DNA from 4 places in the Pseudoalteromonas sp. MMG006 genome. Region 2 is predicted to be linked to each of the others. Evidence: predicted binding sites of a transcription regulator. Region 2 holds the regulator's gene; each other region holds the start of a gene.
What was found. Region 2 encodes sigma-54, which starts transcription at its own class of promoters, with help from an activator protein. Its sites were predicted from a motif close to GTTGGCACGNNNNTNGNNT; they were not measured.
Positions count from the first base shown of each region.

Region 1: a site for sigma-54 is predicted at 1,131-1,149, ahead of fliE (flagellar hook-basal body complex protein FliE). Genes of this name have one in related genera too.
Region 3: a site for sigma-54 is predicted at 4,514-4,532, ahead of J8L73_RS10415 (flagellar assembly protein T N-terminal domain-containing protein). Genes of this name have one in related genera too.
Region 4: a site for sigma-54 is predicted at 2,903-2,921, ahead of J8L73_RS15740 (YggN family protein). Genes of this name have one in related genera too.

Region 1 covers NZ_JAGJEJ010000001.1:300,495-308,466, forward strand. Annotated here, with positions in the region: gene J8L73_RS01370 (sigma-54 dependent transcriptional regulator) at 1-1,032, shown strand, start outside; gene fliE (flagellar hook-basal body complex protein FliE) at 1,190-1,522, shown strand; gene fliF (flagellar basal-body MS-ring/collar protein FliF) at 1,543-3,258, shown strand; gene fliG (flagellar motor switch protein FliG) at 3,251-4,291, shown strand; gene fliH (flagellar assembly protein FliH) at 4,295-5,101, shown strand; gene fliI (flagellar protein export ATPase FliI) at 5,120-6,454, shown strand; gene fliJ (flagellar export protein FliJ) at 6,454-6,900, shown strand; gene J8L73_RS01405 (flagellar hook-length control protein FliK) at 6,996-7,972, shown strand, end outside.
Region 2 covers NZ_JAGJEJ010000003.1:20,634-28,605, reverse strand. Annotated here, with positions in the region: gene mgtE (magnesium transporter) at 1-920, opposite strand, end outside; gene J8L73_RS04285 (HPr family phosphocarrier protein) at 1,037-1,309, opposite strand; gene rapZ (RNase adapter RapZ) at 1,339-2,196, opposite strand; gene ptsN (PTS IIA-like nitrogen regulatory protein PtsN) at 2,213-2,665, opposite strand; gene hpf (ribosome hibernation promoting factor) at 2,670-2,957, opposite strand; gene J8L73_RS04265 (RNA polymerase factor sigma-54) at 2,984-4,483, opposite strand; gene lptB (LPS export ABC transporter ATP-binding protein) at 4,553-5,278, opposite strand; gene lptA (lipopolysaccharide transport periplasmic protein LptA) at 5,275-5,811, opposite strand; gene lptC (LPS export ABC transporter periplasmic protein LptC) at 5,801-6,355, opposite strand; gene kdsC (3-deoxy-manno-octulosonate-8-phosphatase KdsC) at 6,352-6,903, opposite strand; gene J8L73_RS04240 (KpsF/GutQ family sugar-phosphate isomerase) at 6,904-7,875, opposite strand; gene J8L73_RS04235 (calcium/sodium antiporter) at 7,878-7,972, opposite strand, start outside.
Region 3 covers NZ_JAGJEJ010000009.1:10,816-18,787, forward strand. Annotated here, with positions in the region: gene J8L73_RS10390 (HlyD family type I secretion periplasmic adaptor subunit) at 1-546, shown strand, start outside; gene J8L73_RS10395 (response regulator transcription factor) at 571-1,158, shown strand; gene J8L73_RS10400 (LapD/MoxY N-terminal periplasmic domain-containing protein) at 1,161-3,122, opposite strand; gene J8L73_RS10405 (transglutaminase-like cysteine peptidase) at 3,122-3,772, opposite strand; gene J8L73_RS10410 (LPP20 family lipoprotein) at 3,969-4,427, opposite strand; gene J8L73_RS10415 (flagellar assembly protein T N-terminal domain-containing protein) at 4,572-5,765, shown strand; gene J8L73_RS10420 (LysR substrate-binding domain-containing protein) at 5,771-6,673, opposite strand; gene J8L73_RS10425 (glutathione peroxidase) at 6,783-7,511, shown strand; gene J8L73_RS10430 (dihydrolipoyl dehydrogenase) at 7,593-7,972, shown strand, end outside.
Region 4 covers NZ_JAGJEJ010000019.1:19,637-27,608, forward strand. Annotated here, with positions in the region: gene J8L73_RS15730 (EamA family transporter) at 1-441, opposite strand, end outside; gene J8L73_RS15735 (PLP-dependent aminotransferase family protein) at 543-1,988, shown strand; gene J8L73_RS15740 (YggN family protein) at 2,067-2,864, opposite strand; gene J8L73_RS15745 (hypothetical protein) at 3,255-3,440, shown strand; gene J8L73_RS15750 (glutathione peroxidase) at 3,559-4,050, opposite strand; gene J8L73_RS15755 (AzlD domain-containing protein) at 4,324-4,623, opposite strand; gene J8L73_RS15760 (AzlC family ABC transporter permease) at 4,623-5,324, opposite strand; gene J8L73_RS15765 (cytochrome b/b6 domain-containing protein) at 5,432-6,088, shown strand; cyclic di-GMP riboswitch class I at 6,179-6,269, shown strand; gene J8L73_RS15770 (chitin-binding protein) at 6,365-6,934, shown strand; gene J8L73_RS15775 (S9 family peptidase) at 7,082-7,972, shown strand, end outside.

The DNA.
Region 1 (7,972 bases), on a different contig from region 2:
GACCCTACTAGCATTCAGCTACTTGAGCTTGCAAGCAAGGTTGCCCGCTCTGATGCAAGTGTTATGGTGCTTGGCCCTAGTGGTTCAGGTAAAGAGGTACTCGCACGTTATATTCATGATAAATCAAGCCGTAGTAGTGAACCTTTTGTAGCAATTAACTGCGCAGCAATACCAGAGAACATGCTTGAAGCAACCTTGTTTGGCTATGAAAAAGGTGCTTTTACAGGGGCTATTCAAGCTTGCCCAGGTAAATTTGAGCAAGCACAAGGTGGCACTATTTTACTCGATGAAATAACCGAAATGGATTTAGGTCTACAGGCTAAACTATTACGTGTGTTGCAAGAGCGCGAAGTAGAGCGTTTGGGTGGTCGTAAAACAATTCAATTAAATGTACGTGTGCTTGCAACAAGTAACCGCGATTTAAAAGAAGCCGTGGCAGATAATCAGTTTCGAGAAGACTTATATTACAGATTAAATGTGTTCCCGCTTATGTGGCGGCCTTTATGTGAACGCCCTGGTGATATAATTGTGCTAGCTAAACACTTAATAGAACGTCACTTAAGTAAAAGCAAAGAGCCGATGGCGTATTTAGATAGCGCGGCCGAGCAAAAGTTACTTGCTCATGCGTGGCCTGGTAATGTACGTGAGCTCGATAACGTAATTCAACGTGCGCTTATACTGCGCAGTGGCGACACAATAAATGAGCATGCTATTTTTATTGAAAATTTAGCGCCGAGCAATTTTGTTATTCCACAGACTGAAAAAAGTGAAGTGGTAGAGAAAAAGTCGTTGAGTAGCGCTTATTACGATCAGCAAAGTGCTGATGTAATGCCCCAGCAAGATTTACCGACACCAGACACCGGCAGCTATAAAGACGAGCTAAAAGATAAAGAGCATCGAATAATTTTAGAAACGTTAGCGCGTTGTCAAGGTAAACGCAAAGACGTAGCCGAAACGCTCGGTATTAGCCCGCGAACCTTACGTTATAAATTAGCGCAAATGCGCGACTTAGGTATTTCACTTCCAGCATAGCTCCCTTTGAGCCCTAAATTCGAACTACGAATTTAGGGTTGTCAAAACTCTGACTCACAAAATAACATGTTAACATATTGTATTTAAAGGCTTATTTATTTGGCATGCTTTGTGCTTTATTACCTTTAAGAGTTAACTGCACCGTCAGAGAAAAATTATGAAAATTCAAAACAGCGCTGTATTTCAAGAAATGCAATCAATGGCCTTAGAAGCTGGCCGTAGTAATCAAACAAATAAGCTGCCTACTCAGGTTCAATCACCTTCAAGCGCACAGTTTGGCGATATGTTAAGTAATGCACTAAATACAGTACATGAGCTACAACAAGACACAGGCCAAAAAGTAAAAGCCGTTGAAATGGGCGACCGCAGTGTATCGCTTGCCGATGCAATGATTGCTTCGCAAAAATCATCAGTGGCATTTGAAGCAACAGTACAGGTTCGTAATAAACTTGTAGAAGCTTACAAAGAAATCATGAACATGCCTGTTTAACTAGGTAGTGGAGAATTATTGTGGCGCAATCTAATCAATCAACAGACCTTGCACTTGCTGGTGGTACAATCGAGCAAAGCGATGGCGATAGTCAACAAGAGCAAAAATCGGGCTATTTAAGTGCGTTAAATGGTGTTGATGTATTACGCCAAGTCACGCTTGTTATTGCATTAGCTATTTGTTTAGCTATCGCTATTTTTGTTATTATTTGGGCTCGTCAGCCAGACATGCGTCCATTAGGTAAAATGCCTACAGAAGAGCTTATTCAAACGCTTGATTTTTTAGATGCACAAAAAATTGAATACCAACTTGACGGAAATGTCGTATCGGTTGATGAAAGCGAATACCAAAATATTAAATTATTAATGGCACGCGAAGGGCTAGAGCAAGGGCCTACATCTGGTAGCGATATTATTATGCAAGATATGGGCTTTGGTGTAAGCCAACGCTTAGAACGTGAACGTTTAAAGCATGGCCGAGAGCAACAACTTGCCCGCACCATTGAAGAGCTTAACAATGTAACTCGCGCCAAAGTATTGCTAGCTATTCCAAAAGAAAACGTTTTTGCACGTAGAGAAAAAAAGCCATCAGCCACAGTGGTACTTACTCTCAAACGCGGCAGAATGCTTGACGGTGAAGAAATTGACTCAGTTGTTGATATGATAGCGTCAGCCGTTCAAGGGTTAGAGCCTGCTCGTGTAACGGTAACCGATCAAAATGGCCGCTTATTAAATTCAGGCTCACAAAGTTCATTAGCAGCGCGCTCTCGTAAAGAGTACGACCTTGAGCGTAAACGCGAGCAAGAATATTTAGAAAAAATAGATAGCATACTTATTCCGGTTGTAGGGTTAGGTAATTACACCGCTCAGGTTGATTTAAGTATGGACTTTAGCGCTGTAGAAGAAACTCAAAAACGTTATAACCCCGACTTACCCGCTGTACGTAGCGAAACCACATTTGAAGAAAGTAACATAGGTGGTCTAGCTGTGGGTATTCCTGGTGCGCTGACTAATCAGCCCCCGGTTAATTCAAATATTCCTGAGGTCGCAGGGCAAGGCGGAGCAGGCACTGCCACTTCTCCAACACGCAGCCATAAAGAGGCAACGCGTAACTACGAGCTAGATACAACTATTTCCCACAAACGCCAACAAACCGGTGTAATACGTAGAATTAGTGTGTCGGTTGCTGTTGATTATCTACCTAAAGTAGGTGAAAACGGCGAGACAACAATGGCTCCTCGTTCGGTTGAGGCATTATCAAATATTCGTCGTTTACTCCAAGGCGGTGTTGGCTTTGATATGCAACGAGGTGATGCGCTTGAAGTAGTTACCGTACCATTTGTAAGAGAAGCGACTGATTTAGATTTTGAAGTCCCGCTTTGGGAGCAAGACTGGTTTATGAAAATAGTCCGCCTTGTACTTGGTGCCTTAGTTATTATTGTATTAATAATGGCAGTAGTAAAACCAATGCTTAAACGCTTAATTTACCCTGATGATACTCTAGAAGAGTACGACGAAGATGCATTAAGCTCAGGCTTAGATATTGGCGACAGTACGCTCGATATGCTAAATAAAGACTTTGATTCTGCTTCGGTTGGTTTCTCAAGTGATGGTACACTGCAGTTACCGGATTTACATGGCGATGAAGACTTACTTAAAGCAATTCGTGCCCTTGTCGCTAACGAACCAGAACTATCATCACAAGTAGTGAAAGCGTGGTTAACAGAAGATGACTGATCAAGAACAAAAACAACTCCCGCCATCGTTTGATGTTGATAAACTAGACGGTGTAGATAAAGCCGCTATATTACTTTTGAGTTTATCAGAAGAAGATGCCGCGCAAATACTTAAACACTTGGAGCCAAAGCAAGTACAGAAGGTGGGTATGGCGATGGCTGCGCTAGATGATTTATCGCAGGCTAAAATAAGTGCTGTACATAATTTGTTTATAGAGCAAATTCAAAGCTTTAGTACTATTGGTTTTCAGTCAGAAGACTTTATTAAAAAAGCGCTTACAGCCGCTCTTGGTGAAGATAAAGCCGCGAGTCTTATTGACCAAATTGTTATGGGCTCAGGGGCTAAAGGTTTAGATTCATTAAAATGGATGGACTCTAAACAGGTCGCCAACATTATTCGCAATGAGCATCCGCAAATTCAAACAATTGTACTGTCGTACTTAGAGCCGGAGCAGTCAGCTGAAATTATTGCGCAATTTCCTGAAAAAGTGCGTCTTGATTTAACTATGCGTATTGCCAATCTTGAAGAAGTACAACCAGCTGCTTTACAAGAGCTTAATGAAATTATGGAAAAACAATTTGCCGGCCAAGCAGGTGCGCAAGCAGCTAAAATGGGTGGCTTAAAAGCTGCGGCAGATATTATGAACTACCTAGATACAAACGTAGAAGGGCAGTTAATGGACTCTATTCGTGAGCATGACGAAGAAATGTCGCAACAAATTCAAGATCTGATGTTTGTGTTTGAAAACTTACTGGACGTTGAAGATCGTGGTATTCAAGCAATATTGCGTGAAGTTCAGCAAGATGTATTAATGAAGGCCATTAAGGGCACAGATGATGCGCTTAAAGATAAAATACTTGGCAATATGTCTAAGCGTGCAGCCGAAATGCTTGCTGATGATTTAGAGACAATGGCACCTGTGCGTATAAGTGAAGTAGAGGCTGCACAAAAAGAGATTTTATCAACTGCGCGCAGATTATCTGACTCAGGTGAAATTCAACTTGGTGGCGGTGGTGGTGAGGAGTTCTTGTAAACCATGAGCAAACTCAAAGGTCATACCCTTCGCGCTGACGAAGCTGATGAATTATTAAAAAACTGGGCTATTCCTGATGTAGCTCCAGACGAAAGTAGTTTTGGCGATCGCTCTACTGCTTATGGCACCCCTCTGAGTGAGCTTTACAAAAAAGAGCTTGAGGAGGAGATGCCCGCTGATGAACCCGAAGAGCCAGAACTCCCTTCATTAACTATGGTTGAGCTTGAGCGTATTAGACAAGACGCGTACGAGGAAGGGCTCAAACAGGGTCATGAGCAAGGTTACATAGATGGCTTTGAAAAAGGCGTCGGTGAAGGCAAAGACGCTGGCTACAAAGAGGGCGTTGAGCTTGGCAAATCACAAGGTCATGAAGACGTTAAACCGCTGATTGAAGAGCAGTTAACGAGTTTAAAAAGCATTTTAGAGAGCTTAACCATCCCCCTCAATAAAGTAGATGAACAAGCAGAAAAGCAATTAGTACAATTAGCAAGTATGTTAGCCGAAGCTGTTATTTATCAAGAAGTAAAAACATCGCCCGATGTTATTTTACATACCTTAAAGCAAAGCATTGATTCACTTAATGCTGAACAAGAAAAAGTACGCATACATTTACACCCAGACGACCTTGCCCTTATAAAAGAGAGTTACGGCGAGCAAACAATTGCTGATAATAATTGGCAGCTAGTTGCAGAGCCAACGCTTGAGCGCGGCGGCTGTGAGGTGAAAACAGCACAATCGTCGCTCGATATGACCCTAAAAACACGTGTCAAAGAAACGTTGGATAGTTTTTTGCATAATAGTGGTATCTAATTTCATTTTTGGCGTGTTATGTCACAGCAACGTGCACCTTTAAGCGAACGCTTATCTCAATACCAACAACATATAAAAACTCCAGCGCCGGCTGTGGCCGGTATTTTAACGCGAGTGGTAGGCCTTACTTTAGAAGCTAAAGGTTTGCGTGCACCTGTTGGTAGCCAATGCAAAATTGAAACAATGCACGGCTTTGTTGATGCTGAAATCGTCGGGTTTAATGATCAAACACTCTATTTAATGCCAAATGATCATATTTCTGGCGTGTTACCTGGTGCCAGAGTTATTCCTCAAGTAAACGATACCGGTTTACCGGTGGGAATGAGCTTACTAGGTCGCGTAGTTGATGGTTTAGGCCGTCCTCTTGATGGGCTGGGTAAAATAAATGCCGAACATCATTTAAAGTTTGCTCAAAACACAATAAACCCCCTCTCAAGAAGGCCAATTAGTAAACCTATGGATGTAGGTGTGCGTGCTATCAACTCCGTAATTACAGTAGGGCAAGGTCAGCGTATGGGCTTGTTTGCAGGCTCTGGTGTTGGTAAGTCGGTGCTATTAGGAATGATGACCCGAGGCAGCGAAGCCGATGTAATTATTGTTGGTTTAGTCGGTGAACGTGGGCGAGAAGTAAAAGAATTTATTGAAGAAATACTAGGTGTTGAGGGACGTAAACGCTCAGTTGTTGTTGCAGCCCCTGCTGATGCTTCACCCCTTATGCGCTTAAAAGGCTGTGAAAGTGCAGTTACCATTGCCGAATACTTTAGGGATCAAGGATTAAATGTATTGTTGTTACTTGATTCGGTAACGCGTTATGCCATGGCGCAACGTGAAATAGCGCTTGCTGTAGGCGAGCCACCGGCTACTAAAGGCTATCCGCCTTCAGTATTTGCAAAGCTTCCTGCATTGGTTGAGCGCGCTGGTAATGGTGGGGAAGGTCAAGGCTCTATTACCGCCTTTTTTACTGTACTGAGTGAAGGTGATGATATGCAAGACCCAATAGCCGATGCTGCCCGCGCTATTTTAGATGGACATATTGTGCTTTCTCGAGATTTAGCCGACAGCGGACATTACCCCGCTATAGATATTGAAAAGTCGATTTCGCGTGTTATGCCGCAAGTTGTGTCTGAACCGCATATGCAGCAAGCTCGCGTGTTAAAACAAGTGTATTCGATGTATCAGCAAAACAAAGATATGATCACTCTTGGCGCCTACCAAAAAGGGACCGACCAAATGCTTGATCAAGCGATAAACATGATGCCAAGAGTAAATGCGTTTTTACAACAAGGTATGCGAGATGTGATTAGTTACGACGACGGCTTACTTGGTCTTGCTCAGTTATTAGGACAAGCATAATGGCTAAAAATAAACTCGATTTATTGCTAAAGCTCGAAAACGACAAAGAAGAAAGTTTGCGAATGAATTACTTACAAGCAAATCAAAACCTGCAAGCAAACCAACAGAAGCTTCAAGGGCTAAACGACTTTAGATTGGAGTATTCACAACAATTACACTTAAAAGGTAAATCGGGTTTATCGAGTGCCGGGTTTGGTCAGTATCATGCGTTTATAGCTAAAATTGAAGAGGCTATTCGCCAGCAAGCAAGTACAGTAAATACAGCAAAGCAAGTTGTTACCCAGCGAAAAGCACTATGGTTAAAGCAGCAAATTAAGGCAAAAGCGGTGGCTAAATTAATCGAAAAACAAAGGCTTAAAGCCAGTGCTTTAATAGCAAAAAATGAGCAAAAAATGTTAGATGAGTTTTCGGCCAACCAATTTTTTCAACGTCGTAAATCTTTATAAATTAGGCACGTTAATTGCTTCGCTACTCGGTGGTATTTAATTTTTGGCAATATGCGGTGGTACATTGCCGTAATAGTATTAGGTGATTTATGGTGATGAACGATATTTCTTTTTTGGCTACTACCGAGCAAGACCCTTTATTAGCCGTTAGAGACAGTAACTTGGCTAAAAGTGAAAATGATTCAGGTGCTGAATTTTTAAGCCAACTCCACAATGCACATGACTCTATTGAGCTTGAAAAAAAAGGCAATGAAAAACCTCAGGCTGAAGCTGAAAACTCTATTGCCGCTCCTAAACATAAACAGCCACAAGAAAGTGAAGCTCAAAATGAAGAGCAAAACACAAAGTTGGCTGATGAAGATGCGGTTATAGTATTTATGTCTGGTGATAACATGCTTGCGCAAATTAACTCTGCACAAACCATGAACACATCTGTTAATAAACCTGCCGACACATTAAACAACACAGAGCTAAAAAATTCTTTACACTCTTTAGTTACTAAAAGCGGTGATGAATCACCTTTAATGCAAAATACAAGTTCTGCGATTGTCGGTTCAGAGACTACCCCATCAGATGACTCGCAAAGTGGTGGCGAAAATACTTTTTTACTCAATGAAAATAAGCACTACAAAAGTACTTTAGCGCAAGCCATAGAAGGGCAATTTTCAGATAATAAAAAGCCTATACAAGATAAAATTGAAGTAAACCAATCACCTAAAGTAGCTTCTGAAAATGGACAAAGTACAGCATTAACTAACTTATTAGCTAAAGAGATGGGATCAACTGCTGCTGATAAAGTGATTGCGAGTTTAACCTCTGAGCAGCGCTTGCAACTTAATACACAAGCTCAAGCAATAACAAATTCTAGTTCGAGTAATGTAAGTAATACTTCAAGTTTAAAAGAAATGCTTGCGCAATTTATTACAGATAATGAACAAACTCAAAGTACAGCCGTAAAGCAAAGAGTAAGTTCAGAAATTAATACGCTCAATACAAGTGAAAAACAAGCATTATTAACACAATTAAACGCATACATTAAAACAGAGCAGCCCCAGGGTGAGCAGTTGAAAGC
Region 2 (7,972 bases):
CTTGCTACAAAGGCTGCTGCAAGAGCGGTCAATAAGTTTACACCTAACCAAACTGAGCGTTTTTTTGAGCTTTTTAAAACGGGTGCAAAGGTATCTTCTTCGTCATCAAGACCCGCTAAGCTCAAAAGGCTATGCTCAGCGTCTTCGCGTATTACATCAACAATGTCATCAATGGTGACACGGCCTAACAGGTGTGCGTTATCATCAACTACCGGTGCAGATATCCAGTTATGACGCTCAAAAAGCTGTGCAACTTCACTTTCATCCATAGAGATTGGAATTGATTCACAATCTTCGTCCATTAAATCAAGAACGATTTTTTCTGGTGGGTTAGTTAGTAAGGTACTGAGTGATAATGCACCTAAAAAACAGTTATGTTTATCGACTACATATAAGTCATCAGTGCCTTCAGGGAGCTCGCCTCTGAGTCTTATATAACGGAGCACTACATCAAGAGTAACATCAGGGCGAATGGTTACCGTATCGGTGTTCATCAACGCGCCAGCGGAGCGCTCTTGATATGATAGGGCTTGAGTTGCTCGTTCCCTGTCTTGAATATCCATTGCGCTAACAACGTCTTTATAAACGGTGTCAGGCAGGCTTCGTAGCACTTCACCTAAATCATCATGCCCCATGTCTTCAGTGGCGGCGGCTATGTGCTTAGGCTCCATTTGAGCAATAATGCCTAAACGTACATCTTCAGAGAGTTCTTCAAGAACATCACCTTGCACATCAGGGTCAACTAATTGCCAAAGTAAACGACGGATTTTATGGGGTGATGATTCTAATAATAGTGCAGTGTCACAAGGAGCTGTTTTTGCAAGCATGCGCCTAACTTGAACAAATTGACCACTATTAAGTGACTTGGTCACCTGTTTTAATTGTTGAAGTGGGTAATCTTGTTCAAAAGCTTCAGGCATTGGCGTCCTTTACAAATTTTTATATTACTTAGGGGAGGCGGTAAGTGTACAGGCGCACTAACCTTATTTATAAGCTTAACCGGGTAAAATTTTTTATTACTAAAAGTTAAGCTTAATTATTCTTGTTCATTAAACCGTTGTGCAATTAACTGCCCAACAGCATGTAAGGCTTGCTCAGAATCAGGGCCTTCACACACTACTTTAACTTCTTTACCTTGGCTGCTTTCTAGTAGCATTAATGCAAGTACGCTATCGCCAGCTGCTTCTTTATCATCTTGAAACAGTGTAATGGTGGCATCAAACTGCACGGCTAACTGTGCAAGCACTGTCGCAGCTCTAGCGTGTAAGCCAAGTTTGTTTTTTATTAAAAAAGTGTCTTCACAATGCATAATCTACTCTATGTAAGCTGAACAGGTGATTATTTGGCTGTATTATTTTCTTGTTCACGGTGTCTAATTTTTACATTAGGGTGCGTCATCGCAAAGCTCTCACCAATTGTTTGAGCTAAATACACCGAACGGTGTTGCCCGCCAGTACAGCCAATGGCAATTGTTAAGTAACTACGATTATTACGCTCTAGGTGTGGTAGCCATGTTTGTACAAATGTTTGAATTTGCCAAGTGAATTTTTGTACTATGCTGTGGCTCGCTAAATAATCTTTAACCGGTTGGTCTAAGCCATTTAAAGGCTTAAGCTCTGGCTCCCAATGCGGATTTGGCAAAAAACGAGCGTCAAATACATAGTCAGCCTCTTTAGGGATACCGTGTTTAAAACCAAATGACTCAAAGGTTACAATAAGTTGCTTATCTTTTTTACCGAGAATTTTCTCACGGATAGACTCCGCTAATTGGTGAACACTCAAGTCGCTTGTATCGAGCATAAAGTCAGCACGGGTTACCAATACATCTAGCAATTGTTTTTCTTTTTGTATAGCTAAATCAAGTGGTAACGAGTCAATAGAAAGCGGGTGCAACCGGCGTGTTTCAGAAAAGCGTTTGATCAGGGTTTGATCGTCACTATCTAGATAAAATAAAGTGGGATTTGCAAAACCTGGAAGGTATTCAAAGATATCATTAAATTCATCTTGTTCTTTTGGGATGTTACGCACATCGATACTAACAGCTATTTTATCGTAGGTGTCCGACACACTTCGCACTAAAGAGGGGAGTAGGTTTACTGGTATGTTATCTACGCAATAATAACCTAAATCTTCTACAACGCGTAAAGCAACCGACTTTCCAGAACCGGAGCGGCCACTTATGATAATTAACTCCATTTATCACCCTTTTAAACTACGATTGGTTAACAATGACTTGGTAAAGCTCAGCATCAGATTTTGCACAGCGTAGCTGTTTACAAAACTCTTTGTCATTTAGTCTATCAGCTATAGTTGCAAGAGTCTTTAGGTGCTGCTGGTTATCGCCATCTGGTACGATGAGTGCAACAAATATATCAACTGGGCGGTTATCAATCGCGTCAAAATTTATTGCTTTTTCACTTACAAGTACTAATGCTAATGGCTCTTCTGCACCACTCATTCTTCCATGAGGGATTGCTATACCACGGCCTATCCCCGTGCTGCCAAGTTTCTCTCTATTCATTAAAGCAGATAAGATATCTTGTTGGGAAAGGTAAGGAAGCTTTTCATGAGCAAGCTCACTAATAAACTCTAAAATTCTTTTTTTGCTATTAAAAAGGACCGCAGCTTTGCTGCAGTCCTGGCATATAAGTGAGCTTAATTTCATCATATTAGTGTCGAGCAAGCTTCTCTTTGTGTTTAATAACTTGACGATCGAGCTTATCAATCAACGAGTCAATGGCAGCATACATATCTTGATGTTCAGTAGATGCAAATAATTCTGCACCACTTACATGGATAGTAGCTTCAGCTTTTTGGTTGAGTTTTTCTACATCGAGAATGACATGAACATTGTTTATATGATCAGAATGCCTTTCTAGCTTTGCAAATTTATTATTTACGTAGTCTCTCAATGAATCAGTAACATCTACATGACGACCAGTTAAGTTTAGTTGCATAAGCGTTTTCCTCTTTGTTTTGCGTCTTATATCAAACTCTTTCGTTGATTAGACGGTGGAATAGCCAGAGATTCGCGGTATTTTGCGATTGTGCGTCTAGCTACTTTAATTCCTTGCTCAGCCAATATATCCGCAATTTTACTATCACTCAATGGTTTTGCTGAGTTTTCTGCGGCAATCAATTTTTTTATCAAAGCACGTATTGCTGTAGACGAACACTCACCGCCATTTTCGGTGCTTACATGGCTTGAGAAAAAGTATTTAAGCTCAAATATACCACGTGGCGTGTGCATGTACTTTTGAGTAGTTACGCGCGAAATAGTCGATTCGTGCATTTCTACCATTTCAGCAACATCGTTTAAAACCATAGGCTTCATGGCCTCTGGACCATGCTCAAAAAAGCCCTGTTGCTGCTTAACAATACAATTAGTTACTTTAAGCAATGTGTCGTTTCTGCTCTCTAGGCTTTTTATAAACCATTTAGCTTCTTGTAAATGAGAGCGAATAAATTGACTATCACCACTAGATTTAACTGTACGCGACATAGCTGCATATTGGCTATTAACACGTATTTTAGGCATGCTATCTGGGTTTAGCTCAACGACCCAGCGGCCTTTTATTTTTTTCACCGACACATCGGGAATTACATACTCTGACTCTTCCCTTACTATAGTATCTGCGGGTTTAGGGTTTAGAGTGTGTATTAACGTCATTACTTCTTTAAGCTCGTCTTCTTTGAGCTTAGTTTTCTTCATTAATGTACGATAGTCGCGAGCTGCTAATAGATCAATATGCTCGGTTAAAATCATCTTTGTTTCATTGATAAAAGGCGCATCTTTATCAAACTGATTTAGCTGAATACACAAACACTCTTGTAAGCTACGAGCTGCTATACCCACAGGATCAAATAACTGAATACGTTTTAAAACGGCCTCTATTTCATCAAGTTCAACTTCACCTTCGTCGTCATTCTCTTGATTAAAGCTTTCTAAAATTTCTTCACAACTAAGTGTTAAAATACCAGAGTCATCTACGGCTTCAACTATCGCTATTGCGATAGCTTCATCCGTGGGACTAAATGGCGTGAGCTGTAATTGCCACATTAGGTATTCGTGAAGTGTTTCGGTTGAAGCACCTTGGTAAATAGATTCATCTTCTGGCATTGGGCCTGATGATGAAGCAGGTGCTGCGCTCATGTACTCATCCCAGCTTACATCCATAGCCATTTCGTCACTTACTGTATCTTTAGTAAGTGCTTCACCACTATCTTGCTCGTACTCGCTCGGTTTTTCGTCAGCACTAGCGCTTACGGTTACTTCGTCGTTATCTGCTTTTTGCTCGTTTTTACCAGCCGATTCTTCCGTGTAATCTTGTTCATCTACTTCGAGAAGCGGATTACTATCAAGCGCTTCTTGTATTTCTTGCTGGAGATCCAATGTACTGAGTTGCAGCAAACGAATTGCTTGTTGCAGCTGTGGAGTCATTGTAAGTTGCTGGCCCATGCGCAGCTGTAATGATTGCCTCATGTATCTCTAACAATCCTTTTATGTTGTTATAATTAATACTAGCAGATGCTTAAAGACATGGCGTAAATGTTACAGCCTAAATTGCTCGCCTAAATAAACATCGCGTACCGTTTTATCGTTTAATACGTGCTCTGGTGTACCAGAAGCAATTAACTCTCCATGAGAAACAATGTAGGCTTTTTCACAAACATCAAGGGTTTCTCTTACATTATGGTCGGTAATTAATACACCAATGCCGCGATTTTTAAGGTGTTCTATTATTTTCTTTATATCTAATACCGATATAGGGTCAACACCTGCAAAAGGCTCATCCAATAAAATAAATTTAGGATTAGCGGCTAATGCGCGCGCTATTTCTACACGACGGCGCTCACCACCCGATAAAGCCATACCTTGGCTGTCTCGAATATGTTGGATACTAAATTCATCTAACAAGTTGTTAAGCGTATCTTCTCTCGCTTTTTTATTAAGCTCTTTACGCGTTTCTAAAATAGCCATTAGGTTTTGATAAACGCTAAGCTTTCTAAAAATTGACGATTCTTGTGGCAAGTAACCTATGCCTAATCTAGCACGACTATGCATGGGTAAAAGAGTAATATCGTTCTCATCGATAGAAATTTTGCCTTTATCGCTTGGTACAAGGCCTACTATCATATAAAAAGTAGTCGTTTTGCCTGCACCATTTGGTCCGAGTAACCCTACAATACTGCCGGCTTTGACTTCAAGGCCAACGTTTTTTACAACTTCGCGACCTTTATAGCTTTTTGCTAATAGCTCTGCTTTTAATGTGCTCATGGCTGACCTTTATCACTTTCTTTTTTTGGCTTAACAGGCACTAAAATAGTGTGCACGCGGTCGGTTGAGTTTTCATCTTTTTCGGCGCTAATTAATTGCTGTTGCATGTCGTACGTAATGCTTTTTGCATTGATTTTTTGACCTGCTTGCGCAACTTCAGCATCACCAACAAGCGTTAAAAATCGTTTTGCTACATCGTAACGCACCTCGTTTGCACTGGCGCTCATTACCGTGCCGTCAGCTTGTTTTTCTTCGAAATAAGCTGGGCTACCTGTTGCTATTAGTAACTGTTTGTTATCACCTAAATCATCGCGCTTATGTACTTCTAAGCGGTCAGCTGTAATACGACGATTACCGTGAATAATTTCAACGTTCTTTTCAAAAATCCCAACATTGGCTTTTAGCTGACCTTCTTGTTTGTCGGCGCTAATTGAAATCTGATCAGCAGCAGGAGCTTCTCGCTCTGCCGTATAGCCATTAAAAGCAAGTAGAAGGGCTGGAATTATAAGTATTTTAGACATTTTATTGGTCATAATATATGGTTCGCGTATGGTTAATTAGTTTAATCACTTCAGTTTTTAAGTCGGCTTCAAGGCCTTTACCGGTGATTTTTAAATTGGGCCCCGTAATGACAACAGGCTGTTCTGAACGCATTGTTAATAGGTTTATATCAACTTGAATATTGTCAGCGTTGATTTTGTCTATCATAGCGTTGTCGGTTAAATTTATGGCAACTACATTACCTTCTAAAATTAACTGTTTGTCTTCGTATAATGTTGCTTCGTCAGCGTTTATTTGCCATGTTTGTTTTTCGTTATATAGGGTAAATATAGGCTTTTCAAAAAATGTAAAACCTAGTTGCTGGTATAATTCCATTTTAGCCGCTGTTACTTTGTGGCTAATTTTACCCTGTTCATCGTAAGCTGTTTGCTTAAGTTCAATAGCTATATAATCAGGCTCAGCAATCACTTCAGCTTCTTCCTGAGGTGCTGTATTTGTTTGGGTAAAATAAGGGTACCAAAGCCAAACCATACAGCTAATGAATAAAATGCTAAGTATTATACGCGCCGCATTCATGAACTAGTGCCTTGTGTGGTAAGCGCCTTACCATTTTCAAGCATGAGTAAATCGGTAAGTTCTCTTACGGCTCCAAAGCCTCCAGGCATTTGTGTAACATAATGCGATAAACGTTTAATAAGTGGGTGGGCATCGTTTACAGCAACGGCAAAGCCGACTTGTTCCATTACAGGCATATCGGGGCCATCATCGCCAATATAGGCAATTTGCTCGTCGCTAAGGTTAAGCTTGTTTTTTAGCTCTTGGTAAGCAATGAGTTTGTCTTCTTGGCCTTGATAAATATGTTGCACTGTTAAGCTGCTCATACGGGTTTGCACTATTTGAGAATGACGCCCAGTAATAACGGCTACTTCAAAGCCACTATTTATTAATGCCTTTATGCCAAAGCCATCTTTGGTGTTAAACGCTTTTAGCTCTTCGCCTTGGTTACCAAGGTAGATTCGCCCATCAGAAAAAACACCATCAATATCGCATATAAGTAGTTTTACTTTTTTTGCACGCGCTTTTGCGTCTGCACTTAGCGGTTGATAGAGATCTTCAAATTGCATTTACAACACTCCTGCTTTTAATAGGTCTTGCATGTTAAGTGCGCCAATTGGCTGATTTTGTTCGTTAACCACAATCAACCCATTGATACGTTTGTTTTCCATTATATTGAGCGCTTCAGCTGCAAGTATATCTTGGGTAGCCGTTGTACATGACGTAGTCATTACCACACTAATCAAAGTGGTATGAATATCAATACGTTGCTCTAAAATACGGCGTAAATCGCCATCGGTAAATAATCCCGCAAGTTCTTTATTGTCATTAACAATCGCAGTCATGCCTAAGCCTTTGGCTGACATTTCAATTAATGCATCTTTTATGGTTTGTGAAATATTAATAATAGGTGTGTTTGTACCACTGTGCATTACGTCTTTTAGCGTTAATAGTAAACGCTTACCTAGGCTGCCTCCTGGGTGCGATAGTGCAAAGTCATCTGCGGTAAAACCTCTAGCCTCTAGGAGTGCCACAGCCATAGCATCTCCCATAGCTAAAGTGGCTGTGGTGCTTGCTGTTGGTGCAAGACCTAATGAACAAGCCTCTTTTTCTACTTTTATGCAAACATGTACATTAGCAAGAGTTGCCATGCTTGATTGCATATTACCCGTCATGGCTATCATTTTTGCACCCAGTCGTTTTAAGACTGGGATGATATTTAAAACTTCGCTGGTTTCCCCTGAGTTTGAAATAAGCATAACCACGTCATTTTTTGTGATCATGCCTAGGTCGCCATGACTTGCTTCACCAGGGTGAACAAAAAAGGCAGGACTACCCGTACTTGCAAGAGTCGCCGCTATTTTATTGCCAACATGGCCAGATTTACCCATACCAATAACAATAATGCGGCCCTGACAGTCGTACATTAATTGGCATGCATGATGGAAGTTTTCATCAATATATTGAGAAATGTCACTCAATGCTTGGCGTTCAATATCAAGAACGCGAAGGCCTTGTTCAATAAAGTTTAACTGCGCCATGTTTACCCTATTTGACTAAAAATATAACCTTGGTAGCCTAAAAATGCGAATAGCAATAAGCCGCCTTCTACTCTATTGATACGCTGAGAACCTCTAA
Region 3 (7,972 bases), on a different contig from region 2:
GCGATGATAAACCGCTGGAACAATGAGTTGTCTGAGGCACTTCTTCGCTTAGAGTCGATTAAAGAAACGGAATCTGGTCTTGCCGATAAAGTTACTCAAACTGAAATTCGCTCGCCAGTTAAAGGCACTGTACAACGTTTATTAGTCAATACAGTTGGCGGTATTTTACAACCTGGCAGTGACGTGATGGAAATAGTACCACTGGACGACCAATTAGTTGTAGAGGCAAAAATTCCGCCAAAAGACATCGCCTTTTTACGCCCTGGTCAGCCCGCAATGATTAAATTTAGCGCCTATGACTTTGCTGTTTATGGCGGCTTAGAAGCTGAAGTACTGCACATAAGTGCAGATACAATCACAGATGATAGAGAAAACACATTTTATTTAGTGCAGTTAAAAACCACCAAAAATAACTTTTCGAAAGAACTAACGATAATTCCTGGGATGACCACACAAGTTGACATTATTACCGGTAAAAAAACCGTGCTTGAGTACCTTTTAAAGCCAGTTCTTCGCGCAACATCGCAAGCAATGACAGAGCGTTAAAGCATTTATATAAATGGAGAAGTAATGCGTCAAAGTATTTTTATTACACAGCCTGAGTTTGAGTCAAAGCACTGGCATACAGCATTTGCGGATTGTGTAATATGCACTAAAGAGCCAAAAAGAGTAACCGCATCCAACGTTATTTGGATTTTAGCTGGTACACCTAACTGGCTTGAGCTTGTAAAAAAATATTCGCAGCAGCGTTTACTCGTTATAGTTATGACCAACGAACTTGAAATTAACGAACTCAGAGCGGCCTTAGAGGCAGGGGCAAGAGGTTATGTAGAGGCCTTAGCAACCAAAGTTATTATTGAACAAGTACTAGAGACTGCCTGCTCAGGAGGCATATGGCTACCTGGGCAGTTACTGTCAAACCTTGTAGGTGCTTTGTCACAAACGCAGTTTAACTACAAACACTCATGCAACCTTGAATTGCTCACAAAGCGAGAGCGCCAAGTAGTTGATATTGTTGTTACAGGCGCCACCAACAAACAAGCCGCAGAGTCATTAAATATTACCGAGCGAACGATTAAAGAGCATATGAGCTCTATATTCAATAAACTAAAAGTACGCGACCGAATTCAATTAATGTTAGTCGTTAAAGGAAGTTAACTTTACGACTCTTTAATAGTCCCATCAAAGCCAAGATTCACAAGTGTGTCTAAGTCATCTTGGCTGGTAACCCCCTGAGCAACCACCTTAATACCAATAGAATGCGCGAGTGTACATACCCCACGTAAAAAGGTCTGATTATCTTGGCTGTAACTAATGTTGTGGCCATACACACTATCAATTTTAATCATTTCTAAGCCAAACTCTTGTATTTTATTAATTTTAGTAAACTCAGGACCAACCCACTTTAAAGCAACTTTTGCCCCCATGCACCTAACTTGCTCACAAAAATCTTTAAATATTTCGATTTCGCTAACCGCAATACTTTCACGAATATCAAAACAAATTTTTGAGGCTAACTCAGGAAATGCAGATAAGTAAGTCAATATAGAAGCGATTGCCGTATCATCTAATAAAGTTTGCGCCGAGAGCTCTATCGAAATAAGCTCACTTGGCGGCTCAACATTGTATTCGTTTACTAGTTGTTTAATTAAGCCCCAATCTAGTCGCGCTAATAGTTTTAAACGGTTAGCCCATTGGTAATAATAGCTTGCACGATACAGCTGCCCGCCAAGCTCTAAACTCAACCCTAACTGATTTTGCATTAACTGCCCTGTAAAACTCATTACCGGGAAAGTGTTTATTTCGAGTGTTTGGTTATCTAAAGCAGACTCAATTGCACTTTGCCAACTTGTAGCGTCGTCAAATAACTCACTTTTTTGTTTACTGTCAGCCTCTTTAGCACGTACTGCAACTTGCTTCGTATTGCCTGATTTTAATAATTCATCAACGCGTTTTAATACATCAAACCTTGAGTCCTCTTTTAATATGTATGTACAGCTGTGAGGTATTGCTAAGTTGACGCTTTTATACTCTTCAATAAAAGCTTGATGCAAAGTTTTAACTCTTTCACTTAGTAGTTCTATATCGTCTGTATCACTAAATAAAACGGTAAAGTCACTATGGGAGATGCGCGCAATGTAATTTTCAGAAAAATGCTCTTGGTTTAACTCTAAAAACTCAATTAACATATCCGAAAAACGGCGTAAAAAATTAACCATTTCGACCCGGCCAATTTGCTCACTTATTTGATCTAAGTTTACAATTCTAAATAAAAACAAAGCCCCATGCGCATGATCTTTCGACTTTTGTAAATGCGCTTCAAGTGTGGCGCCAAAATATTCACGGTTGGCCAAACCGGTTAATTCGTCATGCTGCGACTTAAACCTTAGCTCCTCTAACCGCTTACTATCCTCTTTTATAATACGGCTAAAACGTGTGGATAACTGGTTCATTGATTGTACTAATCGAGCAAATTCAAATGTGCGCGGCACCTTTGATTTAATAAAGCGCTTTTCTCCAAATGCATTTGCCTGATAAACCACATCATCCAACGGCTTTAAAATCCTGCTTAAAAAGTAAGCACTCACTATACAAGCAAAAAAAGCGACTATTAAAAAGCTAAAAAACAGCTTGAGTGCACTTTCCCACAGGGCTTGCTCTGCGTATTGGCTATGGCTTTCTATAAATAACGTACCAAACTGTTGCCATCCATTATTTACTTGCCCTACCCCTGGCTGCACATTTAACCCATATATTGCTTTAAACCAGTTTGGCACAGACGCTTCCAGCTCATCAGCAAAGGTGCGTTTAATTATTACCTCGCCATGAGGGTCTTGAAGCTCAATACGTTTATAGTGCCCGGTATCAAACGTGGCAGATACCAATAACTCAAGCTCAACCGGATCTTTATCTAATTGGCTAATCATCAATGCAAGTGAGCTTGCGTTATCTACATTTTTTAAATACAACTGAGTAGAAAAGTAACTTTTGGCCGAATTGGTGCTAATTAAAACACTGCTAACAAACCCAACAAAAATAACAATCAGCAATGCAATCCAAAGCTCTTGCCGAAGCGTTATTTTGCGCTTTTTAAAATAGTTAGATAAGGAAAATGATGCCATTACCACAAAACTCCTTCATTGGTTGTCTGCTCCAAAATTTTACGCCAGCGAGAAAGCCTTGCTGTTGGGCTCGCAACACTTTTGGTTGAATTATTAGCCCATAAACCTTGGCTGTTAAAGCTAAAAACAGGGCTTAAATCTACACGTTTTGCAGCAGGTAAAACCTTTGTAATTAAACTGTCTAAAATAAGTGGCTGAGCGTTAGGTGTAGCAAAATAGCCAAGTACCATGTGTGCTTGTGTTTTATTGGAGCCCGCTAGCTTTGCTTTTACGTAAATAAGCCTCAACTTATCGTCGCTTACACCTAATGCTCTTAGACTAATGTATTTTGCAATTGCGTAATCTTCGCAATCCCCTAAGCCGCGTCCTAGTGTTTCAAGCGGTGTGGCCCAATAGTCATTTTGTTTCCAAAGTAAAATATCGGTTTGATAACGCAAGTTGCGGGCAAAAAAATTGTTTACTATCAGTATTTGTTGTTGTTCTGGTTTATTTTGTGTTTGCACCAACATGCTTTGCCAGCTTCGGGCAACAGCTACTCGTGCTGGGCCATATTTTTTCCCCATAAGCTCAATAAACGTATTAAATTGAATGTTTAATCGGCTTGCAAACACACCGCTTGAAAGTAAAAAAAACAGCAGTAAGTAGCGCAAATTATTTTTGCACCAAAGAAGTAGTTTACCGTTGCAGAAGAAAGGCCTAAGAGTCATTCACAGGCCAAAGGATAAAAAATTAGAAACATACACTAAGCGCTACACTACTTGTTTAAATATTATTCGTAACAACAGCATAGCACTCAATATAAGAGGATGAGATATTTTGTAGGAGTTTTTTAATAGCAGTCGTGATTTAGTAGTAAGTTACTTTTTTAACTTCACGGGGTTTTACCTCGCCAATATATAAATCGTGTACACGCTTCATATTTAGCTCAAGCTCTGTAATGTAGGTATCATCTACAGCATAAGTTTTAATTACTTGTGCGCCTTTAATAATTCCTTGTACTTGGCTTTGTAAATAATCATCTTGTGCAATTGAGCCTTCCACTGTGGTACCAGCGGTAATTTTTTGCCCGTATACTTGCTCAGTAAGCTCTCGGTACGCTTCTAGCTTTGATGCTTTAATAGCCATTAGCTGTTTTTGCGATAAATTAGCGCCGCTTTGTAAACTAATAGGTGCATAGCCCACAGCTTTTAAAACCGGGTAGTTATTTGGCTCTACGTACTTATACTCAACATGTTTATCAAAAATACTGCTACAGCCACTTAAGCTTAAACACCCAAGTGTAATTAATAATGAAATTGCTCGCATAGCACATGACCCTTAAAAACTAGTTACAGCAACTTATGCACGTTTAATGCCATTTATAAGTTAAACAATGAATGCGCTAAAATAACATTGGTACAGTCCTTGCTATAGTGTCATCATTAACAAAAGTATAATTGGAGTAAGAGTATGAAGTCGTTTTTATCATTGGCATTTGCAGGCTTAAGTGCAACTGCTTTATTAACGTTTTCGGCTTTTACTCAAGCGCAGTGGTACGAATCTACCGGCCATGCACAAATACAAAACGGCGATATAGCAGCAGCTAAATCAGCCGCTATTAAAGATGCTATAACACAAGCTCTTGTGTTTTCAGGTGCTCGTGTAAGCTCAGTGCAAACCTTGGTAGATGGCGTTTTAATGCAAGACCAGCTAAAAATTAGCAGCCATGGGGAAATTCAAAAAATAGAGTTAGTAAGCGAAGACCGTCACAGTAGTAAATTTGCAATTACCCTACGTTTAGATATTTTTGCTCAAGCTGAGCAATGCCCACAAAATAGCTTTAATAAATTTATAGCGGTCACTCAAAGCCGTCTTGTACATCGTGAGCATGCCATGATGGGTCAAATATTTGACGTAAATAAAGCAATTAGCAAAAACATATTTACCGCACTGCAAAAATCAAAAATGAGTGCTATTCCTGTCGCTTATTACAATAACGCGATTAGTGTAGATAAATACTTTTCACAGCAACATGACTACTCAAACGCTCAACTAGAAGAAATCGCCTCCCGAAGTAACGCTCAATACGTATTACTTAGCCAAATAACTGATTTATCAACCAGTGACAAACTAAATAACGATTACGCATTTTGGCAAGACGAAACATACCAGCGGGGCTACAACATAGAATTTGTATTATTTGATGGCACCACATATGAGCAACTTTGGCAAAATAGCTACCACACTAAAGCAATTTGGCCCTTTGAAAAAACCACGATTGTAGATGTGAATTCTGATAGGTTCTGGCAATCACCTTATGGGAAAAGCATAACCGAACTCAATCAGTCAGTCAGTTACGATATTCAAGCAGCTATGGCGTGTTTACCTACTCAGGGCAAAATTATGCACATGGAAAATAGCAAAATAGTGGTTAACCTAGGAAAAGCACACGGGCTCAAAAAAGGCCAGATGCTAAGTATTGCGCACCATAACTACTTAACAGATGCTCAAGGTAATACCATGCCCCACACTATTACTACACTTAACACTATTCGTGTAGAGCAGCTTTACCAGCAAAGCGCGATTGCAATGAGCATCGATGAAAAACCACTACCTGGTGTACAAATTAATGATGTTGTAGAGATAATCAGCCAAGAGCTTTAAATAACTTAATTAAGCTTTTTACTCAATTTAGCTTTTAAATTTGGGTGCTTAGTTAACCACTCACCTAATTGCTCAACACCCGACAAGTGTGGGTAATGCTTTCTACATGCAAACACTACATTGCGTTGCTGATTAGGAAATATAGGCAAATAATCAATACCTATGCGCTGTGTACATGCAAGTTTAGGTACAAATGTAATACCATCATCCATAGCCACCAGCGCTAATAAAGTTTCAAGGCTATTGCCCTGATATTGATTAGATACATCAACCCCAGCTGAAAAACAAAACTTTTGGGCTTGATCTTTAAAGCAATGGCCATCACTTAACATTAGTAGGCTGTAATTTTGTAGATCACTTAGAGCCACTTTTTTATGTTTAGATAACGCATTATCGTGAGAAACAGCAACTAAAAAGTCTTCCTTATACAAATTAATCGTATGGTAATTTTTAAGTTCCGGTACGTCGGCCAGTATTGCAAAGTCGAGTTCGCCGTTATCAAGTGCTTCTAAAATTGTTGCCGTTTGCATTTCAGTAAACGCAAATTGGCTGTCTTTAAAGGCTTCCTTCATTGAAGTAAGTAAAGCTGGCAGCAGATATGGGGCAATGGTCGGAATAATACCGATAGTAATTTTGCCCTGTAGCGGCTCGTTAGAGGTTGCAGCAAGCTCTTTTAGGATTTGTGTTTGCTCTAAAATAGTTTCTATTTGTGTCAACAAACGTTCACCTTTGGCTGTTAACGTTACTTGCTTTGTTGAACGGTCAAACAATACCACACCTAGCTCCTGCTCAAGTTTTTTAACTTGTCCGCTTAATGTAGGTTGGCTTACAAAACACGCATCTGCCGCTTTGCGAAAATGCTTGTAGTGCGCTATTGCTTTAACGTATTCAAAATCTTTTAAGTTCATATTCATCTACACCTGATAGGTTATGCCTATTAGTTTAATACAAACAAACGATTGGAACTATATTTATTTATTCGCCATAATGGCTCCAACAAATCAAGAGGAACAAACTATGTTAAAGAATATTGAAGGCCAAACAATCCCAAACGTTACATTTGCAACTCGTCAAAACGACGAATGGAAATCGGTAACTACAGATAAAATTTTTAAAGGTAAAACAGTTGTCGTATTTTCACTACCAGGTGCATTTACACCAACATGTTCATCAACACATTTACCGCGCTACAACGAGTTAGCTGGCGTACTTAAGCAAAACGGCGTTGACGAAATTGTATGTTTATCAGTTAACGATACCTTTGTAATGAATGCATGGGCTGAGCATCAAGAAGCGCAAAACATTACATTATTACCAGATGGCAACGGCGAATTTACTGACGGCATGGGCATGTTAGTAGACAAAAACGACTTAGGCTTTGGTAAGCGTAGCTGGAGATACTCTATGCTGGTTAAAGATGGCGTGATTGACAAAATGTTCATCGAACCAGATTTACCAGGTGACCCGTTTGAAGTATCTGATGCAGACACAATGCTTGATTACATCAATCCTAAACAAGCAAAACCGGAGCCTGTGACAGTATTTACTAAACCTGGTTGCCCATTCTGTAAAAAAGCAAAAGAGCTTCTTACTGAAAAAGGCTACGCATTTGAAGAAGTTGTAATGGGTGCAGGCGCAACATTAACTAGCCTTAAAGCAATCACTGGCCGTGATACTGTTCCACAAATATTTATTGGTGGTCAACACATTGGCGGCTCAGACGATTTAGAAAAATTCTTTGCTTAATTAATAAGTAAATAAAAAAACCTAATAGAAGTAGGTAAAAATAGGGGCATACACGCCCCTATTTATTAGAGGAAAAACGCTATGAAAGAATTGCAAACCGATGTTGTTGTTATAGGTGCTGGTACTGCAGGTTTAAGTGCATACCGTAACGCTAAACAGTTCACACAAAACGTATTAATGATTGAATCAGGCCCATATGGCACAACATGCGCACGTGTTGGTTGTATGCCAAGTAAATTATTAATTGCCGCAGCTGAAGCCGCTCATTCAATTGAAATGGCACCAGCATTTGGTGTGCATAGCTCAAAACCTAAAATTGATGGCAAAGCAGTAATGGCGCGTGTTAAAAGTGAACGAGATCGCTTTGCAGGATTTGTAGTAGAAGCCGTAGATGAACTACCAGATGTTGATAAAATTCGTGGTTACGCACAATTTTTAGACGCCAACCGCGTACAAATAGA
Region 4 (7,972 bases), on a different contig from region 2:
AAGAGCAAGTAGTAACCCGACCAACGCACCATTACTCAAGTCGAACTGCTGTAGTTGTGGCCAAAATAGACACGTTATGCCCAGTACAGCAAGTATTGCGCCTGTATAGATCCGCTTAGATATAGGTTTTCCAAAAAATAATCGTGTATTTACTATATTCATAACCAGCAGCATAGAAAACGCAATTGAGGTCATGGCTGACGTTAAATAATTTAGGCTAAAGTTACATAGTGCCAACAGCACAAAAAAACCATGGTCTACCAACGAAAAACGCACGTCGGGTTTTTTGTACGCTACATATAACCACATTAGCGCGGCTGCGATAGCAAAGCGATATAATAGCGACAGCTCTACAGCAATATCACCTAGCTGAAACTCAATAGCTAGCCAAGTAGAGCCCCAAATTAAAACAGTTGTAATGTATAGCGCTGCACTTTTCATTGTCGATCCTAAATACCGGGTGAGTGGTTATTTTAAGAGCTAGCTGTATACTTACCATATACAGAAAAGTAAAAATGTAACCTATACAGATTTGATGTGCGATGAACTTAAAAACCGTAAACAACAAACCCCCTGAATTTTTATATCAGCAAGTTATTCAACTTATTAAAGATATGAGCGAACAGCATGTTTTGTTGCCCGGTGAAAAGCTGCCATCTCTAAGAAAAATGGCTACTAACCTAAACATAAGTATTCCTACAGTAAAGCAGGCTTATCAAACGCTTGAAGATCAAGGCTTAATAGAGGCAAGAGAAAAATCGGGCTATTTTTTAAAAGCCGTCGCTATAGCACGCAGTCTTCCTAAGCGTGTAAAGCTAAGTCGCGAGCCTGTTATTGTTAATAAACAAGCGCTAATAGAGCAAGTATATAGTGCGATTCATCAAGTTAACGTAGTGCCTTTTGGTATCGCAAACCCCGTTGCGGCTGCCCCAACCGATAAAGCACTTGCGAGAAATATGCGCCGAGTGATGACAATTGCTGGTAACAGCGCCATTAATTATGGCCCAATGGATGGGTTTGTACCGTTAAAAAAGCAGCTTATACATTATTATTTGGGTTTTGGTATAGGTATTAATATAGATGAGTTGGTGATCACTAATGGTGCACAAGAGGCGCTTGCAATAGCGCTTAAGTGTGTAACAAAGCCCGGTGATGCCGTTGCCATAGAGACCCCGTGTTATCACGGTATTATTGAATTAATAGAAAGTTTAGGCTTAAGAGCACTCGAAATACCACTGTGTCCAGATAACGGGATTTGGCTTAACGACTTAGAGCAAGCATTAAACGATCACGACATTAAAGTATGTTTATTTTCTACCGCTATTAGCAATCCAGTTGGCAGCTTTATGAACGATAAAAATCGCAAGCAAATGGTAGAGCTAATAGAAAACCATAACGTGGTACTTATTGAAGATGACGTTTACGGCGATCTATACTTTACCCCACAACGAGGTACACCTGCACAAACCTATTCAAAAAAAGGGCTCGTAATTAGTTGCTCCTCTTTTTCTAAAACGGCAGCGCCTAGCTATCGTGTTGGTTGGTTAATTGCGGGTAAGTACGCTCAGCAAGCTCGGCGGTATAAGCGCGCTTTAAGTTGCTCAACATCGTTAATTAATCAATGGACGTTATCGGAATTTATTGCCAGCGGTGAATACGATAGAAACTTAAAGGTATTAAGGCAGCGCTTGCGAACGAACAAAGACCGTATGCGCTTTTGTTTACAACAAGCCATGCCAAAAAATACTCGCATAAGTGACCCTCAAGGCGGCTGCGTTATTTGGCTCGACTTAGGTGGCGAGTACGATAGCCAAAAGCTTTTTTTACTGGCGCTTGAGGTAGGCATAAGCATAACGCCTGGGCTTATATTTTCTGCGACGAGTAAATATAAAAGCTGTTTTAGATTAAGTTATGGTGTGCAATGGAGTGAGCAAATGGAGCACGCTATTATTACATTAGGCGAGCTTACTTTATTAGCAAGAAAATAATGTAAATCAGTACATAAAAAAGCAGCATTTAAGTAACCTTAAATGCTGCTAAAGGGATGTTAAATATAGTTACTTGGGTTACTTAGTTGGCTTAATTGTAAATAACTCATAGCCTTGAAGCGCAGGTAACTGTGCTACTAATTGCTCTTCTTGCTTAGCAATGTCGGCAAAATTACCACATAAATCGTTAGCACGTTCTTCAAGTGCATTAGCATGTAGTTCTACTTTTTCTTCTATTTGTGCGCCCATATTTTCCATGCGCTGCTCAAATGCTTCCATATCACCACCTGAGCCTAATAATTCAGAGCCTAGTGCAACTAAAATGCTGCCCATTGATTGCATAACTGCAGACTCAACAGCCGTTTCTATTTGATTTTCGAATTGCTGTTCAAAGTTTTCACCAAACTGATTAAAGCTTTGCTGGCCCATGACAAAGGTGCCTTGCTGATAAAAAGTGTTTTCTACTTCCACTTTAATATCGTCCATCAGTTCAGACATATTATCTAAGCCATCAATATTAAATGCGTTGCCTACTTCAGCGAGTGCAACACCTGCAATTTTAACGCCTTCTAAAGCTATATTCGCTACTTCAGGTAATTGAGTGCGTAAGCTATCAGAGTAGGTGTTTAACGCTGCGCGTTGGTTGCTATTAAGGTTAATTAACTCACCGTTTATAGTTAAATCGCCGTCAGTAGTGAACTGCATGGTGCGATTATTAGCTGTAAAAATTTCTAATTCGTTTGGCTTAATACGTACATCATTTTTAAATTCAACATTGCACTGTTCGTTACTAAATGAAATTGCAGAATCGTTATCGTTGTGAGCCATTGCAGCGGGCGTACAAATTAAAGCACTTACTAATAGTAATTTTTTCATGTTTGTTCTCTACTTTTTTGTTGATGACGATTAACTAATAACAAGTTTGGTGCCAGTTTTATTTGTTTATTTTAAACAATGGGTTAGGTGTTTATGGGCGGCTTGATAGTGATTCTTTCATTAAGTAAATAACTATTTTTTAGTCAAATTGGCTAAAAAATAAAAAGTGATAAATTTTATTTATCGATACGATAAAAAACTCTCACTTTCCTCAATTCGAATTTAGCGCTATTTATTCACAATACTGACATGAAGACTATTTACGATAGCTACATGGCTTTATTTTGGTACTAATATGTAAATCATATTTAGTACTGAACATTTTTAATTTCACCAATTATTGCGATTATAAAATCCTTAATTGGTCTCAAACACTTTATGGAGTGGGTTGTGGGTAAGACATTTAGTTACGATGCGCTAGATGATGATTTTGTTGAAGACGAATACGAAATGGTCGGGCGTAATCAACATGATAAAAACAAGCAAAAAGTTAAGAAAAAGTTGGAAGACTATCTTGAACAAAAACGTTTGCGTAAAAACCTAGGCGAAGACGATTTAAGCGATTACATAGAGTAAATTGTACTAGTAAAAATACATCGCCAGTTTTGTTTAGGTATTTATACGTGTGGTTATAAACATGTTTAACGCTTAGTTTTAACTGGCAATAAAGAGGCTATACGCCTCTTTATTAATTTTATGCCGTAATGTTTTTAAGTGCTTTTTGAATGGTTATTTCTAGCTTTTCAGGCTTAGTAAAAGGAGCGTAGCGTTTTATCAGTGTGCCATCGGCCGCTATTAAAAACTTAGTGAAGTTCCATTTTATTTTACGTGTTAAAAAACCAGGCAATGCTGATTTTAGATAACGAAAAATAGGATGGGCATGCTCACCGTTTACATCGACTTTGGCCGACATTAAAAAACTAACACCGTAGTTAATTAAACAGCCTTGCTCTATTTGGGTGGCGTCGCCAGGCTCTTGCTGGCCAAACTGATTACACGGAAAACCCAAAATAACCAAACCTTGGCTTGCATATTTATTGTGTAAGGCCTGAAGAGACTCATACTGGTAGGTAAACCCACACTTACTGGCGGTATTTACGATAAGTACAACCTTCCCCTTAAAATCACTAAAGTTAATGGGCTGGCCTTGCAAGCTAGTTGCGCTTAATTGATAAAATTCGTGCATGATTGACGCTTATTATTATTGTTTCAAGCATTCTACTCGCTGATGCATATATCGAAAAGTATAAAGTTTCACTGCAGTAACAAAAATCTATTAATAAATGTAGGGTTGCTTAGGGCATGTTGAACTTTTGTGGGTAAATTTGCATCAGTATGTTTGTTTGTAAGCAAGGCTTAGCCTATGTAGTGTGGTTATTCTCTATGAATAAGCTATAACGCGGCATAAATACCAAACATGCGCTGCCCTTTAGCTCTTTCTAGGGACGATCAACATGCCCTAATTAAGTATTAAAAAAAGACCCATTCCTGCAAGGGTGGTGTAATAAATGTTATGTGTTTTGTAAGCCACAATAACGGCCACAATAGCCGCGCTTAAATAGGGATTTTGCCAATTAAGGTTAATACCCTCTTTATTTAAAAATACAATAGGGACCCAAATAGCTGTCAGTACGGCTGGGGCACTAAAGCTTAAAAATTGCTGCATCTTGGGGCCCTCCTTAAATGGTAATGCACGGTGCAAAAATAAGTAACGCGTAAAAAAGGTAATACACGCCATAAGTAATATTGTGATCATCATTAGTGCGCGTCCTTCTTTGTGGTTATTCTTGATGTGAAGTACCCTGCGCACATAGCAAGTAAAGCCGAGCATACTAACCACAGCTCAAACCCTGTGCTTTTTAATAGAGTTGCGCTTATACCCGCGACTATCACGGTGACTAAGGTGGCTAAGTTTTTAACACCTGGAATAACTAACGCTATAAACGTAGCTGCAATTGCAAAGTCTAGCCCTAGATTGGTTAAGTCAGGCAGCATAGAGCCCGCCACAATACCAATGAGAGTCCACAAGTTCCAAGCTATATAAAAGCTAAACCCGGCACTAAGTGCGTATATTAATCTTATTTTTGTTCTATATGCTTTGCGATGGTGCGAAAAAGCAAATAGCTCGTCGGTCAATACAAAGCTTACCGGTAAGCGCCAGCGCATGGGTTTATCAATGACTTTATGACGAACAGCGAGACCATACAAAAAATGACGAGAGCTGATAATAAACGTAGTAAATAAAATAGTGAGTAGCGGAGTATTACCCGCCATAAGCTCTATAGCGACTAATTGCGCAGAGCCTGCAAAAACCAAAAGTGACATAGCTTGGGTTTCAAAAGCGCTAAAGCCATTTTGAATAGCTAAAGAACCACACAAAATACCCCACGGAATAACCGCTAAACAAAGTGGCAGCATATCTAAAAAGCCCTTTAAAATAGCTTTTTTAGTTCCTTGCATGGTTTTTACTCATATGACTTGTGGAATGACTCATAAGGATACCTTAATATGATGATGTTAAAGTAGATATCATATTAAATAGTACTGTTTTATTTAGGGTGGGCGCAATGTCAAAAGTACAGGTTTGGGATAGCTTTATTAGAAGCTTTCATTGGTTATTAGTAATGAGTATTGCTGCGTTATATTTTAGTGCCGAAGAGGGCATGATTGAGCTACATTTTGTAATGGGCTTTTTTACGCTTGCACTTATTGTTACCCGTTTTATTTGGGGAGTGTTTGGCAGTAAAACAGCAAAAATTAGTGCGCTAATACATTCACCAAAGTCGGTAATTAGCGCAATTAAAACCCCTACAGATGCACCTGGGCACTCTGCGCAGGGCAGCTACATGATAATTTTGTTTTTTATACTTATTAGTACTCAGCTTTTAACAGGGCTAATGAGCAGTGATGGTATTTTAACAGACGGCCCATTAGTTGAGTATGTATCGAGCGATACCGTAGATTTTGCTAATTGGCTACACCACCTTAATTTTGACATTTTGTTATACGCTATTGGTTTGCATATGCTGGCTATTATTGTATATAAATTTAAAGGTAAGCCACTTGTTAAAGCAATGGTTACAGGTACTAAAGAACTTGGTGATGAAAATGCACAAACAAAGCTTACTAAATCATCTTGGCCTGCGTGGGTGATCTTTTTAGGGTTATTAGCGGTGCTAGCATTTAGTTGGGCCAAAGAGCCGTTAAATTATTTATTTAGCTAATAAATGGATTAAAAACAATCTTAAAGGGTTGTTTTTTTGTCTCGGTTACATTCTTTTGTTTGATTGTTGTGCGGTGGCTAATTATAATCGCCGAGTTGTTGGCAAACTAACCTAAAGGTTAGGACGCAAAGTTTCCGGTCTAAGGTTTTACTTGTAAAACTACGATAGCGGGACTGCTGCACTGTGTATTATCGTGTATCTCTTGCCCTCAATATATTTATTGTGTATCCATATACCATGGATAAATTTTTGTGACTCTAAGGTGTTGCTGTGTTTATGCATACGACGCTGGCCTGTGGAACGTGGTCAGTAATAGGTTGCTTAAATCATCATACCCAATTATTTATTGGCGACGTGGTGAGTGTAACTTTTTACGACATGCAAGGAGTGCTCGTTGATTTATCGTTTGATTATAAAATTATCTCTTGCGAAGAAGGTGAACCGCATGCTTGGCCACGTTTAATCGCCGAGTATATAAACGTGCATGTACCTTTAGTAAGCGCAGGGCGAATGACTGAACAAGGTTTGGTTGTAGCGTATCGGCATAATAAAATATTTGCTTTAGAAACAAGTGGTATTTGCAAAGCTGAAGTTAATTTTCATTGCATTGCTAAGTGCCATGAACGCCCTGAAAAGTGCAGCCAGCAATATGATTATATATACCCAGAACATATTAATAACTACAGTGCTGGTACAAAGGTACTACAACCTAAAACAGGGTATGTTTATCAATGCAAGCCATGGCCATTTAATGAGTTTTGCCGTGCAAGCGATGATGAAAAACCTATGTTTGAACCTGGTGTAGGCAAAAGCTGGGCTATGGCTTGGCAAAAAGTACCCTGTTAATTAAGTGTACTAAATAGACTATCTTCCCAAAGGTATAACGGTTTTAGTGATGAAGCGTTTACCGTTTTAGCCCACCCAAGTATTGGGTGGGCTTTTTTATTTTTATGTTAAACTGACCACATTGTTATTTTTTATATTGGTTATTTTGTGCCTCGTCCTGATTACTCTTTAAGTTTATTGCCTGATTTCCCTGTTGCTAAAAAGCAAGCTTATACATTAACTACCCACAATAAAGCGCGGGTCGATAATTATTATTGGATGCGTGACGATGAGCGTCAAAACGAAGATGTATTAGCGCACCTAAAAGCAGAAAACACCTATTGCGCTGCACAACTAGCGCCAATGAAGCCACTGCAAGAAGCTATTTTTAAAGAGCTGAAAGGGCGCATAGTAAAAGATGACAATACAGTACCTGTAAAAGATGGTGCTTACTGGTATCACTCAGAAGTACGCGGTGATGATGAGTACTCTCGCCATTACCGAAGCACTAGCATGAGCACAGACAATAAAAGTCTGCTGTTAGATGTAAATGTGCTTGCTACGGGTTATGAGTTTTTTGAATTAGGTGAAGTTGCCCTTAGCCCATGCGAGCAGCTTATGGCGTATTCTGAAGATACTGAAGGGCGTCGTATTTACACCGTACGTTTTAAAAATCTTTTAACAGATGAAATGATTGATGACGTACTTGAAAATACCGAAGGGCAAATTGTTTGGGCAAACGATAATAAAACTGTTTTTTATGTAAAAAAAGACCTGCAAACGCTATTAGGTTTTCAGGTGTTTAGACACGAACTGGGTACTAAACAAACTCAAGATGTAATGGTCTACGAAGAGCACGACAGTAGCTTTTTTATGGGTCTTGGTAAAAGCCGCGATGAAAGCTTAATTATTATTGATTTAGCGAGTACAGAAACAAACGATACATGGGTATTAGATGCTAATAATCCAAAAGGTGAGTTTAAAGCATTAATGCCTCGCGAAGAGGGTCACGAGTTTGATGTAGACAAACTTGGCGATACTTTTTACATAGTAACTAAC